3 regions of the Nitrospira sp. M1 genome follow, and region 3 is predicted to be linked to each of the others. Evidence: riboswitches for the same ligand, from Rfam matches in the RefSeq annotation. Region 3 holds a riboswitch; each other region holds the start of a gene.
The links. Region 3 has a riboswitch for cyclic di-GMP ahead of ACWHX8_RS10635 (sigma-70 family RNA polymerase sigma factor). Riboswitches for the same ligand answer to the same signal wherever they lie in the genome.
Positions count from the first base shown of each region.

Region 1: another riboswitch for cyclic di-GMP. It lies ahead of ACWHX8_RS07340 (ATP-binding protein); the one in region 3 lies ahead of ACWHX8_RS10635 (sigma-70 family RNA polymerase sigma factor).
Region 2: another riboswitch for cyclic di-GMP. It lies ahead of ACWHX8_RS14030 (InlB B-repeat-containing protein); the one in region 3 lies ahead of ACWHX8_RS10635 (sigma-70 family RNA polymerase sigma factor).

Region 1 covers NZ_OZ224217.1:1,551,389-1,556,621, forward strand. Annotated here, with positions in the region: gene ACWHX8_RS07330 (ATP-binding protein) at 1-163, opposite strand, end outside; gene ACWHX8_RS07335 (response regulator transcription factor) at 206-601, opposite strand; gene ACWHX8_RS07340 (ATP-binding protein) at 626-1,813, opposite strand; cyclic di-GMP riboswitch class I at 1,968-2,060, opposite strand; gene ACWHX8_RS07345 (PAS domain S-box protein) at 2,325-4,811, shown strand; gene ACWHX8_RS07350 (response regulator) at 4,774-5,232, shown strand; gene ACWHX8_RS07355 (sensor histidine kinase) at 5,229-5,233, shown strand, end outside.
Region 2 covers NZ_OZ224217.1:3,064,639-3,069,871, reverse strand. Annotated here, with positions in the region: gene ACWHX8_RS14030 (InlB B-repeat-containing protein) at 1-2,088, opposite strand, end outside; cyclic di-GMP riboswitch class I at 2,165-2,248, opposite strand; gene ACWHX8_RS14025 (hypothetical protein) at 2,502-3,446, opposite strand; gene ACWHX8_RS14020 (hypothetical protein) at 3,439-3,696, shown strand; gene ACWHX8_RS14015 (sensor histidine kinase) at 4,553-5,233, shown strand, end outside.
Region 3 covers NZ_OZ224217.1:2,323,769-2,329,001, reverse strand. Annotated here, with positions in the region: gene ACWHX8_RS10650 (cold shock domain-containing protein) at 186-395, opposite strand; gene ACWHX8_RS10645 (LptF/LptG family permease) at 1,215-2,300, shown strand; gene lptG (LPS export ABC transporter permease LptG) at 2,305-3,393, shown strand; cyclic di-GMP riboswitch class I at 3,722-3,817, shown strand; gene ACWHX8_RS10635 (sigma-70 family RNA polymerase sigma factor) at 3,944-4,759, shown strand; gene ACWHX8_RS10630 (cell wall hydrolase) at 4,837-5,233, opposite strand, start outside.

The DNA.
Region 1 (5,233 bases), 770 kb from region 3:
AGGAATGTCCTTCTTCGTACGATGAGACCCAATCAATTGTAAACTCGACGCCTCGTATATTCGAAAGAAGGGAATGCGCAATGATGGCGTCATCCTCTTCGTCTTCGATCAGCAGGAGATGAATGCGTTCAGTTGAAAATCGTGCGTCGAGAGCTGTTGTCATGGTACGGTTGTCTTATGTACAAGGGGCACATGTTTCATTGTCTCATCCATTCACAGATACACTCATGTTCGGATGCTCTAACGCGGCTCTAACGGTGGCAAGTAATTCTTCGAAGTCAAATGGTTTCTCAAAAAACGCTACTGCCCCGAGAGCAAGTGCGCGTTCATGGTAGCTTGCTTCTTTGCTGGCAGTGAGAAAAATAATCGGGATATGAGAGGTTTTCGTCGAGGATTTGATGCGCTCAGCAACGGTGAGTCCATTTCCTCCCGGCATGGTAATGTCAAGAAGAATGAGGTCTGGAGGTTGTTCCATGGCCTTTTGGATGGCCATGATCGCATCGTAGGCGGTAAGGACGTGATAGCCCTTGGCATTCAATCGAACGCTCAGAGCTTTCACGATACGTTCATCGTCTTCGACCACCAAAATGTTCTTTTCCATAATACTCTCTCTTTCTCTCTTCTTCTAGGATTTGAGTTGAGGGGATTTTAGAAGGGTAAAGAAAAATATACTTCCCGCTCCGGGTGAACTGTGAACAGACAAGGTTCCGCCATGAAGTTTCGCCAGTTCTTGAGAAATAAACAGGCCGAGGCCCAAGCCGGCCACGGATGGTGAGGCATCATTTCGAATTTGATAGAGACGATCAAAAATGTGCTCAAGCTGGTCTTTACCAATTCCAGGGCCTGTATCAGACACGGCAATCTTCACTCTGGTCTCATCTTCGACAACATCAGACACCTCGACTCGTATTTCTCCGTCTTTGGGGGTGTATTTCAACGCATTGCCAAGAAGATTATTCAAAATCTGACGAACGCGATGTTGATCCATGATGACCTGAGGAAGGTCCGGAGGCAGCGAGTCGTTGAGGGAAATGCCTTTGTGTTGTGCCGTTGGCACGAGAGACGTGACCACTTGATGAATGAGAGGCTCCAGTGAATGGGGTTGTAGATCGACACTCAGTTTTCCGGTTTCCAGTCGCGTGATATCAAAAAGATCATTAATGTTTTGTCGTAATGAGTCACAACACCCATCAACAATTTCTAAATATTCTTGTTGATCTGGCGTGAGTGGACCCGCGAGGCCTTCAAGTATGATTTCGACGAATTCAGAGGCTGCGGTGAGAGGGGTTTTCAGTTCATGAGCAAGCACATGATAAAACCGTTGAATTTCTTCGTTTTTCCTTAGTAAATTGGCATTAGCCTGTTGAAGTTGACGGTGATGCTCGTCGAGAGTTTTTTGCAACTTGGTTTTTTCGACAGCATGGCCAATGGCACGTTCCAGATTTTCGGAGGACATGGACCCTTTGGGAATATAGTCGTATGCGCCCGACCGCATTGCTTCAAGCACAACGGATTCATTTCCATGCCCGGTTAATAAAATCACAGGCGCTTGAAAGCCTCGACCTTGAATTTCATGTAACAGGTCAATGCCGGTGTATGCGCCGAGGTGATAGTCAATCAGATCAATGTCATGCGTATCTTCTTTGATCATCATCAATCCACGTTCATACGAGTCGGCCCAGTCAATGTCGAAGTGTGTGGTCGCAACATCGCCAAGGAGTGTTTGGATGATGATGGCATCATCTTCATTATCGTCCACGAGTAGCACCTTGAGTGAGTTGGTCGCGCGGGTTGTTGTTGACCTCATCGACATAGCCTTTTTCCTAGACGCATTCGTCTCTCCGTCTGTGAGTGATTGCTCGGGATCATGGCGATCGTCACCATGAAGAATGAGCAAGAGAACGGAGTGATCATGAAAGACCTATTCCGATAGGAGAGGAGCAAAAGCGGAGAGGAGGTTGTGCGTAAGCGGCAACCGGGCGTACCTCTGAGTGAAGTCGACTTCACTGGGTCCCTTGGCTTTGCGTCCCATCCTCACGAATGGTTTGCTCTTGTCACTATACCTCCTGTTATCGGTCTACCTGGAAGAAGCTTTAGGTGAAGTATGGACTTCTCAACCGTAGGTACTGTGAATGTGGAAAGAGCCCGTAAGCGCTTCTGAGAGGAACCATGTTGTCTTATCGAGTTCATGCTCCATGTGTTGCATTGTTGTCGTGTAGATCGCTTTACTTCAACGCTGAATCAACGCACTGGAATTGCCCTATTAAGACAGGGTGTTGATAGGCCGAATAAGGACATACATAATATATGAAGAAGGTGACCATATGCTCTCGGCTCAATTGCCCGACAACGAATCTCAGCGCCTGGCTGCGCTCGATCGGTATCACGTGCTCGATACGATGCCAGAGGAATCGTTGGATGATCTGACAAGACTTGCGGCCTATATTTGTCAAACACCCATTGCCCTTATCAGTTTGATCGATGAACATCGCCAATGGTTTAAATCGAAAGTTGGGATTTCGGCCACTCACACTCCTCGAGATATCGCCTTTTGTGCACACGCGATTCACGAATCTGGAATTTTTGAAGTACCCGATGCTTTGCACGATGTCCGGTTTGCCGATAATCCGCTGGTCACGATGGATCCGAACGTCCGGTTCTATGCAGGCTCGACCCTAGAAACGTCTGACGGGTTGGCGCTCGGCACACTCTGTGTCATTGATCAGACTCCACGTTCACTTACGCGAGTGCAACGAGAGGCATTGACCATTCTCTCCCGACAAGTGATGACGCAACTCGAATTACGAGTACGACTTGCGCAGGAACGCCAGTACAAAGACTATTTTGAACATCTCCTGAACATTATCCCAAACGGGATGATCATGAGTGATGGCGATGGCACGATCCTCTTAGCCAATACTCACATTATTAAGCAGTTTGGCTATGGAGAAGGGGAATTGATTGGCCAAAAAATTGAAATCCTTCTTCCTGATCGCTTCCGGCATCGTCATCCTCAGTTGCGAACCGCGTTTTTGGCATCTCCTGTCTCACGGACCATAGGGAATGGGTGCGAGCTCTATGGGCGGCGAAAAGACGGCTCTGAATTTCTTGTCGATGTTGGGCTGACTCCACTTACCACATCGGACGGGGTGCGCGTGTTAGCGTCTGTCATGGATAGAACTGCGCAGAAGAAGGCGGAGGACGCCTTGAGTCAAAGTGAGTCATTGAACGCCCTTATTCTGCAATCTGCGGGAGAAGGGATCTATGGGCTTGATGCTCAAGGCAATACGACCTTTGTGAATCCGGCAGGGGCAGCTATGTTGGGCTACACGTCCGAGGAATTACTTGGCGTCCCGATGCATCCCACGATGCATCATACGAAAGTGGATGGATCACCGTACCCTCGTGAAGAATGTCCAATGTATGCCGCCTTCAAAGATGGTGTGATCCATCATGTCGATCACGACGTCCTGTGGCGGAAAGATGGGAGCAGTTTTCCTGTTGAATATACGAGTACGCCTATTCGTGATGATCGCGGACAGCTTATCGGGGCTGTGGTGACCTTTCGAGATATTACGGAGCGTCAACGCATTCAAGAGCAACTTCGTCTTGTCATCGAAGCGGTTCCGAGTGGGCTGATCATGATCAATGGAGAAGGAGCCATTGTCTTAGCCAATCAAGTCCTTGAATCGTTATTTGGATATGAGCGTGGTGAGTTGTTGGGGCAGGCCATTGAGTTGCTGGTTCCGGAACGATTTCGTGACGTGCATCCAGAGCATCGCGCCAGAGCATTTGCCCATCCTGAGCCTCGAATTCTTGGGGGGACTCGTGATCTCTTTGGGCGACGAAAAGACGGGTCGGAATTTCTGGTGGAAGTCGGTCTGAGTCCAGTTCCGACTGCGACGGAGCCCTTGATGCTTGCTTCAGTTGTGGACGTGACAGCTCGTAAAAAAGAAGAATCCACCTTGTATCAATACATGGATGATTTGCATCGCTCCAATCAGGAATTGGATGACTTTGCGTATATCACATCCCATGATCTCAAGGAACCGTTACGTGGAATTTATAATTACTCCACGATTCTCATGGAAGACTATGGTCATCAATTGGATGAAGAGGCCCGGTCTCGCTGTGAAACCCTTCTTCGTTTATCGAAACGGATGGAAGACCTCATTAATTCGTTGCTCTATTACTCTCGAGTCGGCCGTACGGAGCTGGCGATTGGTCCGACTGATACACAGAGGATTCTTGAGGAAATTATTGAGTCCTTGGATATCCGGTTAACGGAATGCGGTGTCGACATTCGCATCCCGAGATCGTTGCCCACAGTCACCTGTGATCATGTGCGAATCGGTGAAGTCTTCCGCAATTTGATCACCAATGGGATGAAATACAACGATAAACATGAGAAGTGGATAGAAATCGGCTACATCACTGCTGATGAATTCCAACGAGAAGCCTCATCCGAGAAGCATATTTGTCTCGAATCTTCCAATACGATACGAGATTCTGACGACGAAATACATTTCGTACGCAATGAACCGTTGGTCTTTTACGTGCGCGACAATGGGATCGGGATCAAGGAGAAGCATGTGTCGAGTATCTTTCGTATTTTTAAACGTCTGCATGGTCGTGAGCAGTTTGGGGGCGGGACTGGAGCCGGGTTAACCATCACGAAGAAGCTTGTCGAGCGTCATGGTGGAAAAATTTGGGTGGAGTCGACGTATGGAGAGGGGACAACATTTTTCTTTACCTTGCAAAGGAGTGTGCTCGATGGTGGCCACGCCGCAACAGCCTATTCTCATCGTTGAAGATAGTCCAGAGGATTACGAGATGACGGTGCGGAGCTTGCGCGCTGCCGGACTGATCAATCCCATCATACACCATGTAGATGGAGATGATGCTGTGGAGTTTCTCCATCAGTGCACACGGGATCATGCGCAAGCTGGCGTCCAGCTTCCAGGCATGATTTTTCTGGATCTCAATTTACCGGGCACCGATGGGCGTGAGGTCTTAACCGAAATCAAACATGACGAGTACTTAAAGTTGATTCCAGTTATTGTCCTCACGACGTCTATCGATGATCGAGATGTGCAAGCCTGTTATGCCTTAGGGGCAAACAGTTATATTACAAAACCCTTAGACTTTGAAGGATTTATGCGGGCGATGACACGATTGAAGGATTATTGGTTTGAAGTCGTGGTCATGCCGAATCTGGAGAAACCCGTATGAA
Region 2 (5,233 bases), 740 kb from region 3:
ACCCTGGGCATAGCTCGGGTCACCACTGGCCAGGGAAACGAGATAGTTGCCGTTGGCGAGATTATATTGCCAAGTGGCTGTGTTGCCTTTATCAAAGTGGATAAAGGTATCCCGGGACTGATTGCTCAGGTAGTGGCGTTCACGGGTGTTGACCCGGGTTGACCAGCCATAGCCACGGCTGCTGGAAAATGTTGCTCCGTCATCCTTGATAAATCCCGACGGAACGGACGCGCCTGAGGGTTGGAAGTTAATGGACACGGCATTTCCACTCGTTGGAGGCGAACTTGGTGGCGGAGGTGTGGTGCCTCCGGCCGGTGCAATGCGTACGTAATTCAAGATGGTCTTGCTTTTTCCTCCGCTGCGGGTGAGCTTAATGGTTAATTTTCCATCTGAGACGGTCACCGGGAAATTTGAGACAACTTTGAACTGCCCGGGTTGCGTGGTGACGTTATTGATAGCCGTCCGTCCTTCAACCATGACATGATGTGGCCCCTGCGGATAACTGGGATCGCCACTGACGAGGGAGACAAGGTAGCTGCCGTTGGCGAGATTATATTGCCAGGTGGCCGACGTTCCGGTATCGAAGTGAATGAAGGTGTCACGAGACTGATCTTTGATGGCGTTGCGGTCACGGGTGTTGACCCGGGTCGACCAGCCATAGCCGCGGCTGCTGGAAAAGAGTGACCCATCATCCTTGATGAATCCCGACGGGACGGATGCTCCCGAAGGTTGGAAGTTGATAGAGACGGCTTCGCCACTGGGGGGCGGCGTAGTTGGTGGTGGAGGTGTGGTGCCTCCGGCCGGAGCAATGCGTACGTAATTCAAGATGGTCTTGCTTTTTCCTCCGCTGCGGGTGAGCTTAATGGTTAATTTGCCATCCGAGACGGTCACCGGGAAATTTGAGACAACTTTGAACTGCCCGGGTTGCGTGGTGACGTTATTGATAGCCGTTCGTCCTTCAACCATGACATGATGTGGCCCCTGCGGATAACTGGGATCGCCACTGACGAGGGAGACAAGGTAGCTGCCGTTGGCGAGATTATATTGCCAGGTGGCTGACGTTCCGGTATCGAAGTGGATGAAGGTGTCACGAGACTGATCTTTGATGGCGTTGCGGTCACGGGTGTTGACCCGGGTCGACCAGCCATAGCCACGGCTGCTGGAATACGGGGCCCCGCTATCCTTGAGGAAGCCCGACGGAACGGAGGCGCCCGAGGGTTGGAAATTAATGGAGACGGCTTCGCCACTGGGGGGCGGCGTGGTTGGTGGTTCTGGCGCGGTCACGAAGGTTGCTGATACAGACTTCGCGGCATTCATGCTGACGACACATGAACCCGATCCCGAGCAGGAGCCACTCCATTGAGAGAAGGTTGCGTTAGATTGTGGAGTGGCAGAGAGAGTGACAGATTGTCCTTCAGTGAATGATGCCTTGCAAGCGGTTGTGCATCCAATGCCCGAAGGATCACTTGAAACGGTTCCGTTTCCTGTAATCGAAACGGAAAGTGTATAGGTTGTCGTCGTTGGAGGTAATTCCTTAAATGTTGCGGTCACGGATTTCGCGGTACTCATCGTGACGACACAGGAACCCGATCCGGAGCATGCCCCTCCCCAATTCGAAAACTTCCAGTTTGATTTTGGTGCGGCAGAGAGAGTAACGGATTGTCCTTCAGCGAAGGTGGCATTACAGGATGTGGTGCATCCAATGCCCCCAGGAGCACTTGAAACGGTTCCGCTTCCCGTTATCGCAACGGAGAGCTTGTGTGATACGGTTGCTGCTTCTGTGCTGACTTCTTCGGAGGGAGCGCTCTCATTGCCCGCATTATCATATGCGGTAACGGCAAAGTAATGCTTTTCTTCGGCGGTAAGGCCTTCTTTACGATACGAGGTGTTCTTGTCGGCATTGTCGGGGTGGCCATAGTGCCCAGATTGTGTGCCATGATAAACATTGTAGCCAGCTAAATCCTCTTCTTGGTTTGGAGCCCACTCTAACTCGACATCTTTGTCGGCAGCGGAAACTATAGTGGAATGTGAGAATAGTAACCCAAAGGCAAGAACGATAACGGGTATGTTTCGGCTCCAAGTGAACATATGAGGCCCCTCCTTAAATAGAAAAATCGAAGAAGGCCCCATTTCCGCGGGGTGCTGACTGAACATCTGCCCTTCCTTCGGTGACCCGGCCATCAGATATGAGCCCATCTGATCCGTGGTTTTGCGTCCCTACCTCACGGTAGGTTTGCCCTTATCGGGAAGGAGCCTTCCTAAGTTATAACGGTAGACGCTGTATTCCTTAGCTGATCATGTGAATGAGTGTCCCTATTGTTTGTGCGTATATCTCGATGAACGTTGAGTTCCACATGCATACATATATCGGCCATCTTGTCTAACACTTAAGTTATCCCATTCCGTCATTTTTTCATCGCATATTTTCGAATCGTATGGGTTCTTGACGATTACTTTTTACACTCATCTAAAAGCAAGTCATGATGTGTGGAATGTCGTCACTAATTGGGGACGATCCGCACATAATTCAACATGGTTTTCGCCGTGCCGCCTTGACGGGTGAGGCGGATAGTGAGCTTTCCGTCGGCAACGGTTACTACGCGATTGGTGACCGTCGCAAATTCATTGGCTTTGGTTGATACGTTGTTAATGACCGTGATGCCTTCGACTTGCACATGATGAGGTCCCTGATGGTACGTAGGATCCCCGCTCGCTAACGAGACACGGTACTGGCCATTGGGGAGCGTATACTGCCAGGTGACGGTCGTGCCCTGATCGAAGTGGATAAGGGTATCGAGGGACTGATTACTCGAGCGATTGCGTTCACGGGTATTGACACGTGTCGACCAGCCGTAGCCACGAGAGGCTGTGAAGGGGGAGCCGTCATCTTTGAGGAATCCCGAAGGCGTACTGGCGGACGATGGTTGGAAATTAATGGACACGTTAGCTCCCCCTGGCGGTGGAGGAGGAGCGGGAGGTCCTGGAGGTGGTGGCGGAGTTGATCCTCCTGCCGATGCGATCCGCACATAATTCAAGATGGTTTTCGCTGTTCCACCTTTTCGGGTGAGGCGAATGGTCAGTTTTCCGTCGGCTACTGTCACCAGGCGATTGGTAACGGTGATAAATTTATTTGCCGTGGTTGATACATTGTTAATGACCGTGATGCCTTCGACTTGGACATGATGAGGCCCCTGATCGTAAGAAGGATCCCCACTGGCTAACGAGATGCTGTATTGGCCATTGGGGAGCGAATATTGCCAGGTGACGTTCGTACCTTTGTCAAAGTGGATGAGGGTATCGAGGGACTGATTACTCGAGCGATTGCGTTCGCGGGTATTGACACGTGTCGACCAGCCGTAGCCACGGGAGGCTGTGAAAGGGGAGCCGTCATCTTTGAGGAATCCCGCAGGGGTGCTGGCAGAGGAGGGTTGAAAGTTAATGGACACGTTAGCCCCCCCTGGCGGTGGAGGAGGAGCGGGAGGCCCTGGTGGGGCTGGAGGAGGTGGAGGCGGCGGAGGCGGTGAGGTTGATCCGCCAGTAGCTCCAGAGGCTTCGTTCGAAGGCGCACTTTCATTTCCTGCTAAGTCGATAGCAGTGGCAATGAATGTGTATCGTGTATTGTCTGCTAATCCGGAAATAGTCTTTGACGGAGATGAAGGATTTGATGGCAACCCGGAAAAAACGGGTGCGCCATAATTGGTTGAAGGGGGAATTCGTCTGTAAATTCTATACTCCGCCAGATCACTTTCTTTGTTCTGCGCCCAAGAAAGAGTGAGTGAGGCTGCCTGAACATGGTAGGGCAGAGCTGAAAGTGCTGCAATGAACAGCATGGTAATAAACGCTGGAAAGCTGATTCTGCATACGGGGGTAACATAACTAGTCATTGTGTTCATCCATTAGGTTTCGGTTTGCAGGTGTGGTAAAAAATGAACGTGATCATCTAGACGTAGTGAACCTCACCGTCGTTCAAAACGTTAAAGAATGCGGCTGTTGCTACATTGATTTGACCAGATACATCGTAGTCGATAATCCCACTAGGCTTGTGGCTTTGTGGTGAATTTTGTTGATCTACGTGCGTGGTCTTGTGGGTCCCAGGCATTACCCGCAAGCAATTCATGTACCGAATTAGAATTTTGTCGAATTTATTTCTTGAAATTAGGAGGTTACAAAAAATTGTCTACGCGATGATGGAATTAGGAGAAATGAGATTATTGAAATTTCTGAAGGTCGTGCTGTTCATGTGTTATACGTAATTTCTGAAATTGTTAGACGGATGAATGGTAGAAAACATTGTCATGATGTTTTTCATATTTTTTTGATTTTTTACTCCGCAATGCACTGTTTTGACGGTGAGATTTGACTCGTCAAAGGGTAGTATGTTTTCTAGTGGATTCTCTTATGTCTGATTGTTAGGAGATCTGTTTGTTAAGGAGATGTATGATTTGACTCATTGTGCGTTGAATCATAGGTGAAGAAAAATGTGTAATCGGTATAAACGATTACGTCGTCACAGTATGTACGACATTATTCACTGTTGGATGCAGGCTGTCTGATGTTTTCACGTCTTTCTATATTTTGGCGATCAGCGTTGGGGTATTTAACCATTATCGCCTTAGTCGTTGGGGTGAATCTGTATGTTCTGAATCAACTTCGCGTTCTGACGGATTTAAGTGCACAGCTGGTTATCCATCATTTTCCTGCTGTTGAAACAGCGAAACGTTTGATTGTGAGTTTATATGCGCAGTTAAAGAGCGATAAGCAATATCTGGTTCTTCGGGATACTTTGTTGTTACAAGAATTTCTTGAAGAAGCCGAAAACTTTCGAAAAACGCTGCAAGTCTTGCAAGAGCAGGAGGATTCCCCAGAGACCTTGGAGTTGTTGGCGACAGTCAAGCAACTGCATGAAGACCTTCACACGCTGTTTCTCAGTGAAGGGGTGGAGCAGCGTGAAAGCTCTGAAGTGTCTATTTCTTCCTACGAGAGTCGTCGTGATGTGTTGGTTGACTCCATGACGGAGTCGATAAATTCGTATATTACATTACAGGAATCAAGTATTGGGGGCATTTTACGTGATACGCATGTGCGGTCTGTTCAAGCGGTCGATATTTCTCGACAACTGATGATCATGGCATTACTGTTAGGACTTGGTTTAGCTGGTGTTGCCAGTTATAGTATTCTTCGTCCGCTTAGGCGCGTTCAGGGACAGATACGTCGTATTGGGCAAGGTCAGTTT
Region 3 (5,233 bases):
TCGCTGTTCTCTATGCCTGTGCTCGTCATGAGACGTGTGCGTTTTTGGGCTGACATGTGTTGTTGGCATGGCACATGCTCACGTATACGTTCTCTCGATTACCTACTCAATTTGCCAAGCAAATTACGCGAAGGTGTAAACCGGTAACGCACCCGGGAAACAGATCGTTCTCTTCACAGAGAATGCTAGGCACCTAACTTGGTGACATTAGAAGCTTGTGGTCCTTTCGCACCCTCTACTAAGTCAAATTCCACGGCTTCGCCTTCTTTTAAAGTTTTAAACCCTTCGCCCTCTAAGGCCGAGTAATGTACAAAGACATCTTGTCCATCTTCGACATGAATAAACCCAAAACCTTTTCGGTCATTAAACCACTTCACTGTTCCTTTACTTTTCACAGGGACCTCCTACAATAAGTTATAACGTTAAGGTGATTGCGTGCTTCTGTCATAAGTCCAAATATCTTTGTCGGATCGCCTAAGAAACAACCTGTTGTATGTGCTGAGGAGCATACCTGAAACGTGAAGCTCTATCGACCTGGGAATGTTGGGTTCGTTCAACATGAGATGGGCAAAAAAAAGCCGCAGAAAGGGTTCGTTCCTTCTACGGCATTAAACATAAAATGACTCGCCACGATACAGATCCTAAGAAAGACAGCAGGATTTAGCATAGAATGAGTACCGTGTCAATAACGGAAGGTTTCGTCCCTCTCGTCAGCACAAGGTAAACGTTGTGAATGTTATCGGAAAACAGAGTAATTGTAATCTGACTGACCATGAGACAAAGGCCATGCATGAGGTCAGTATTATTGAATATTGATTGGTCCGGTTTGCGCAATGAGCGCTCAAGAGCTGGAACGGGTGACGGATAAGATCAACATCGATGACACGCAATAGCTGTGTGCTTCCCAAGAGACTCGAGGTATGGCTATTTCATTGATGGAAGGGGCGAGATGCTCTATGATTGTTTCGCTGAATAAATCGTACGTGATTGACGTGTGCCGGCTTTGGCTTCAGATGCGAGAACGAGGTGGTCTTTGGAGATGAACGTCAATTGCAAGAGCGAGGATCGTCGATACTGAATAGAAAAACTCTTTTCTCCAGTATGCCTTTCGAATACCGTCGTATGCTGAGCATGCTGTCGAAAAATGTGATGATGGTCAGAATAACGAACGGCTAACGACTACACGAGCAATTCTTTCTTTCCACAAGGCTTCCTTGTTTACACTCCTGGACCGTTACATCATTCGAGAGCTCTTTTCTCCCTTTCTCTCAACGCTCACCGCGCTTTGCTTTATTATTTTTGCCAAGGAGATGCTACGTCTCATTGACCTTCTCGTGTCAAAAGGGATAGGCGTATGGTCCCTTTTGAACATTATTGCCCACCTCATGCCATCTTTTTTGGTGTTGACGTTACCCATTGCCTGCTTGATCGCGTCGATTTCTACTTTTAGTCGGTTGTCTTTCGATAACGAGTTAATTGCCATGAGAGCCGCGGGCATGAGCTTCTGGCGATTGAGCGTCCCGGTTTTGGTCTTTTCGATTTTTGTATTTTGCACGACATTGTTCCTTTCGCAATGGGGGCAACCCTGGTCAAATGTCTCATTAAAAGGGTTGGCCATGAGCGTGATTGAGGATCAACTGACTCTTGCGTTGGATTCGGGTGTGTTTAATGAGCCCATCCCGAATTTGACGATTTATGTTCCAGACCCGAAGCATACACAACGCATACGTGGTGTGTTTATTTCTGATCAACGTGATCCCGTGAAACCCTTAATTATTGTCGCGAAGTCTTTTCGGGTCTTACATGACGAAGGACGAAAGCAGTTGGGGTTACGGTTGTTGGATGGCGCCATTCATCAGGTTCCTCCCGACTTGCGCTATTATCATGAAGTAGGGTTTCAAACCTATGATTTTTGGATGGACGTGCCGCCGCCTGAAGGGATGGGGACGACGGAACGCAAGAGTTATGGAGAGATTATTCAGGATTTACATGCATCGAACTGGAAAGACTCCGGACAACTCCGTCGACTGATGGAGCACTACAAAGATCTAGGTTTTCCAGTTTCGGCGTTGTTACTCGGTCTATTGGGCTTTCCCATTGGGATTATTTCAAAGCGGTCGGGGAAGAGCGGCGGATTTGCGATTGGTATTGGAATCATCGTGGGGTTTTACTTGCTGAACATTATGGGAGAATTTCTTGTCACGACGTACGTCGTCCACCCGTTTGTCGGGGCGTGGTTTCCCAATGTGATGATCTTGGGAGTGACCGGCTTCCTGTATGTGCGAGCCAGTAGGAGTTAATGTGATGGGCGTGTTGTTTTGGTACATGTTTCGTCAGTACGCCAAAGTGTTTCTCATGTGTGTGAGTGCGTTATTGACGGTCTACCTGGTTGTCGACTTTTTCGAAAAACTTCGAAAGTTTCTCAAATACGATGCTGACCTCTCGTCTATGTTGCTCTACTTTTTCTACCGTATTCCGGATATTTGTTTTCAAATTACGCCATTGGCCGCGCTCATGGGAACCTTGTTGACGTTAGGTTTTCTCAATAAAAGTGCTGAAATTACCGCGATGCGGAGCTGCGGCATGAGCTTCTATCAAATTGCTTCGCCGTTTTTTGCGGTAGGAATTATTGTCAGCGCGATCCTGTTTAGCTTTACCGCGGTATTCGTGCCACTGGCGAATATTCAAGCTGATTATGTCAGGACGGTACTCATTGAGAAAAAACCCGTCGCCCTGTCGGTATCCCCTGATCGTGTGTGGTTGCGATTAGGGCAAGATGGTCTGCTCAAGATTGGGGGAGTGAAGGACGAAGGGCAACGTCTCGCAAGCATCAGCCTGTATCGGGTCAATGAGCAGTTCCAACTCCATGAAATTATCGAATCGGAAGAGGCGCGATACGCATCCGGGGGCTGGCAGTTGCGTGATGCCACACGTCGAATTGTGCAAGTGGGGGGAGAAGTGACCGCAGACCGCTATGCGCAGTTAGCCATTGGGCTCCCGCTTACCCCAGAAGACTTTCGGACATGGCTGGCGTTGGATTCGAAAAACATGACGCTCAAACAGTTAGGCGCGTATGTTGAACGATTGAAGCGAGATGGACATAGCAGTAGTCGTTTTGCAACGGATTATTGGGGGCGAGTCGCGTTTTCAGCGATGACGTTTGTTATGACGATTTTGGGTCTCGCCATCAGTTTGTTGCAAACGGGCATACGAGACCATGCTGTTGCCAAAGGCATTGGCCAAGCCCTGGGAATTGGATTTCTCTTTTGGGTCACGCATTCGTTCGGCATGGTACTCGGGAAAAATGGCGCACTCATGCCGCTTGTGGCCGGTGGGTTTGCGTGTGTGATGTTTTTGGCAATTGGATTGAATCTGTTCTTACGAACTCGGTGATACTGTTTTCACCCTGTGTGGGACGAGGAAATGAATCGCGTAATTGTCCCTTCCTCTGTTCTCCGTTCGCACACGAATGTGTCGTAATTTCCACATTCCTCCTTTCTTTTGCTCTTGATGATAAAAAATCCTGCCTGTCTGTTGACCGTGAATGTTCGTATTCTGACTCAGCATGAGAACAATACCTCATGTTCTATGAAGTTCCTGCTTCATAGGAGACCTTAACTCTTTCCCGAATTGTCCCGACACATTACATGAGAGAGATGGTGATTAAATCAATCACGAAAAATGGAGAGGGCGTGTCGATATGACATGACCACGCGAAACGTCGTGACAAAGGCAAACTATCCGCAAGGGTAGGACGCAAAGCCGAGAGACCTGTGCCGGGCACTTCGATGCCGTGCAGGTTCGTCTGGTTGCCGAATTGGAAATCCAAAGAGCAGTGGCACTGGCCGAAGCGTTCATCCGGAAGGATGGGCGCTTTTTTTTTGCACTCTGCTCGATCGTGAGTTCCCTGTTGGGTGGATGCGTACAGACGCGGGAGAATACTATGGCCAAGCAATCCCATCGCCTTGATAGGCAAGAACACACAGTTCAGTCGGGCGCTTCCGTCGATGCGTCTGGCACAATGTATTCTTCGGCCTCGCCTCAAGATCCTGCAGAAGTATTAAAAGAGTTTTTTCCAATGATTCGTCGTATTGCAGGAAACTTAGCTTCAAGAAATCCTGCGTCCTTGGACATTGAAGATCTCACGAGCGCTGGGGTCATCGGCTTATTGGGGGCGTTGACGCGTTATGATCCTAAACGGGAAACAAAGTTCTGGACATTTGCCGAATATCGCATTCGCGGGATGATGCTTGATGAAATTCGAGCCATGGATTGGATTCCACGTTCTGTCCGTGCACGCAATGATCAAATTCGTCAAGTGAGTACCGAATTTGTTCAAAAGGAAGGACGATATCCCACCAGAGATGAAATAGCCGGATTGCTGGGGGTCACACAGGAAGAGTTAGATGCGACATCCCTCCATGACACGCGATTGCTCAGTCTTGATCTGTCGATGGGGTCTCAAGAAGATACCTTCACACTCAAGGATGTGTTGCCTGATGAAGAACAAGTCGACCCCTATTCAGCCTGTCTCTCTTCGGAATCCAGTCGTGCGCTTGACCGAGCGATGGAACGTTTATCGAGCCGGCAGCAAGACGTGTTACGGCAGTATTATTTTCAAGGATTCACGATGAAGGAGATTGGCGTCCGATTAGGCTTGACTGAGTCGGGCATCTGTCGTGTACACACGGAAGCGCTACGGAAGTTACGGATTGGGCTCAAAGATTTTGAGGATGCACCAACTGAAAAGCCAGAGTAGCCTTTGTCAAAAAAAGGACGTCCCAGGAAACGAAAAGCGGTTTCAGTCGAAACCGTGATGCAGCGTAGAGCAAATCATTAAACCTGGAGTCGACCAGGTGGAACAAAGAATTCATGCCCGCCAATCGATGCGACTTTATGGCTGACCATGGCCCACCTGGGGGTCTGAACCAAGCGAGGGTTATAAAACAACAATGCACCCTGCACGATCGAGCGTCCATCCTGAACCATCCGCCAAGCCAGCAAGCTATCGTGCATGCGTGACTCACTAATTCGATGCCGGACATCTTCCGGCTTTGCATGATTCCAGGGTTGAAACTGTAAACGTTTCAGCACGGTGCCTTTGACGGTTCCGTCACTCTGGTATTTGGCCTTCATGCGATTTCTTATCACTGCCGCAACCGCCAATTTTCCCGCAAAACTCTCTCCACGCGCTTCCAGGTAAATCGTGAGGGCTGCGAGTCGATCGTCAGAT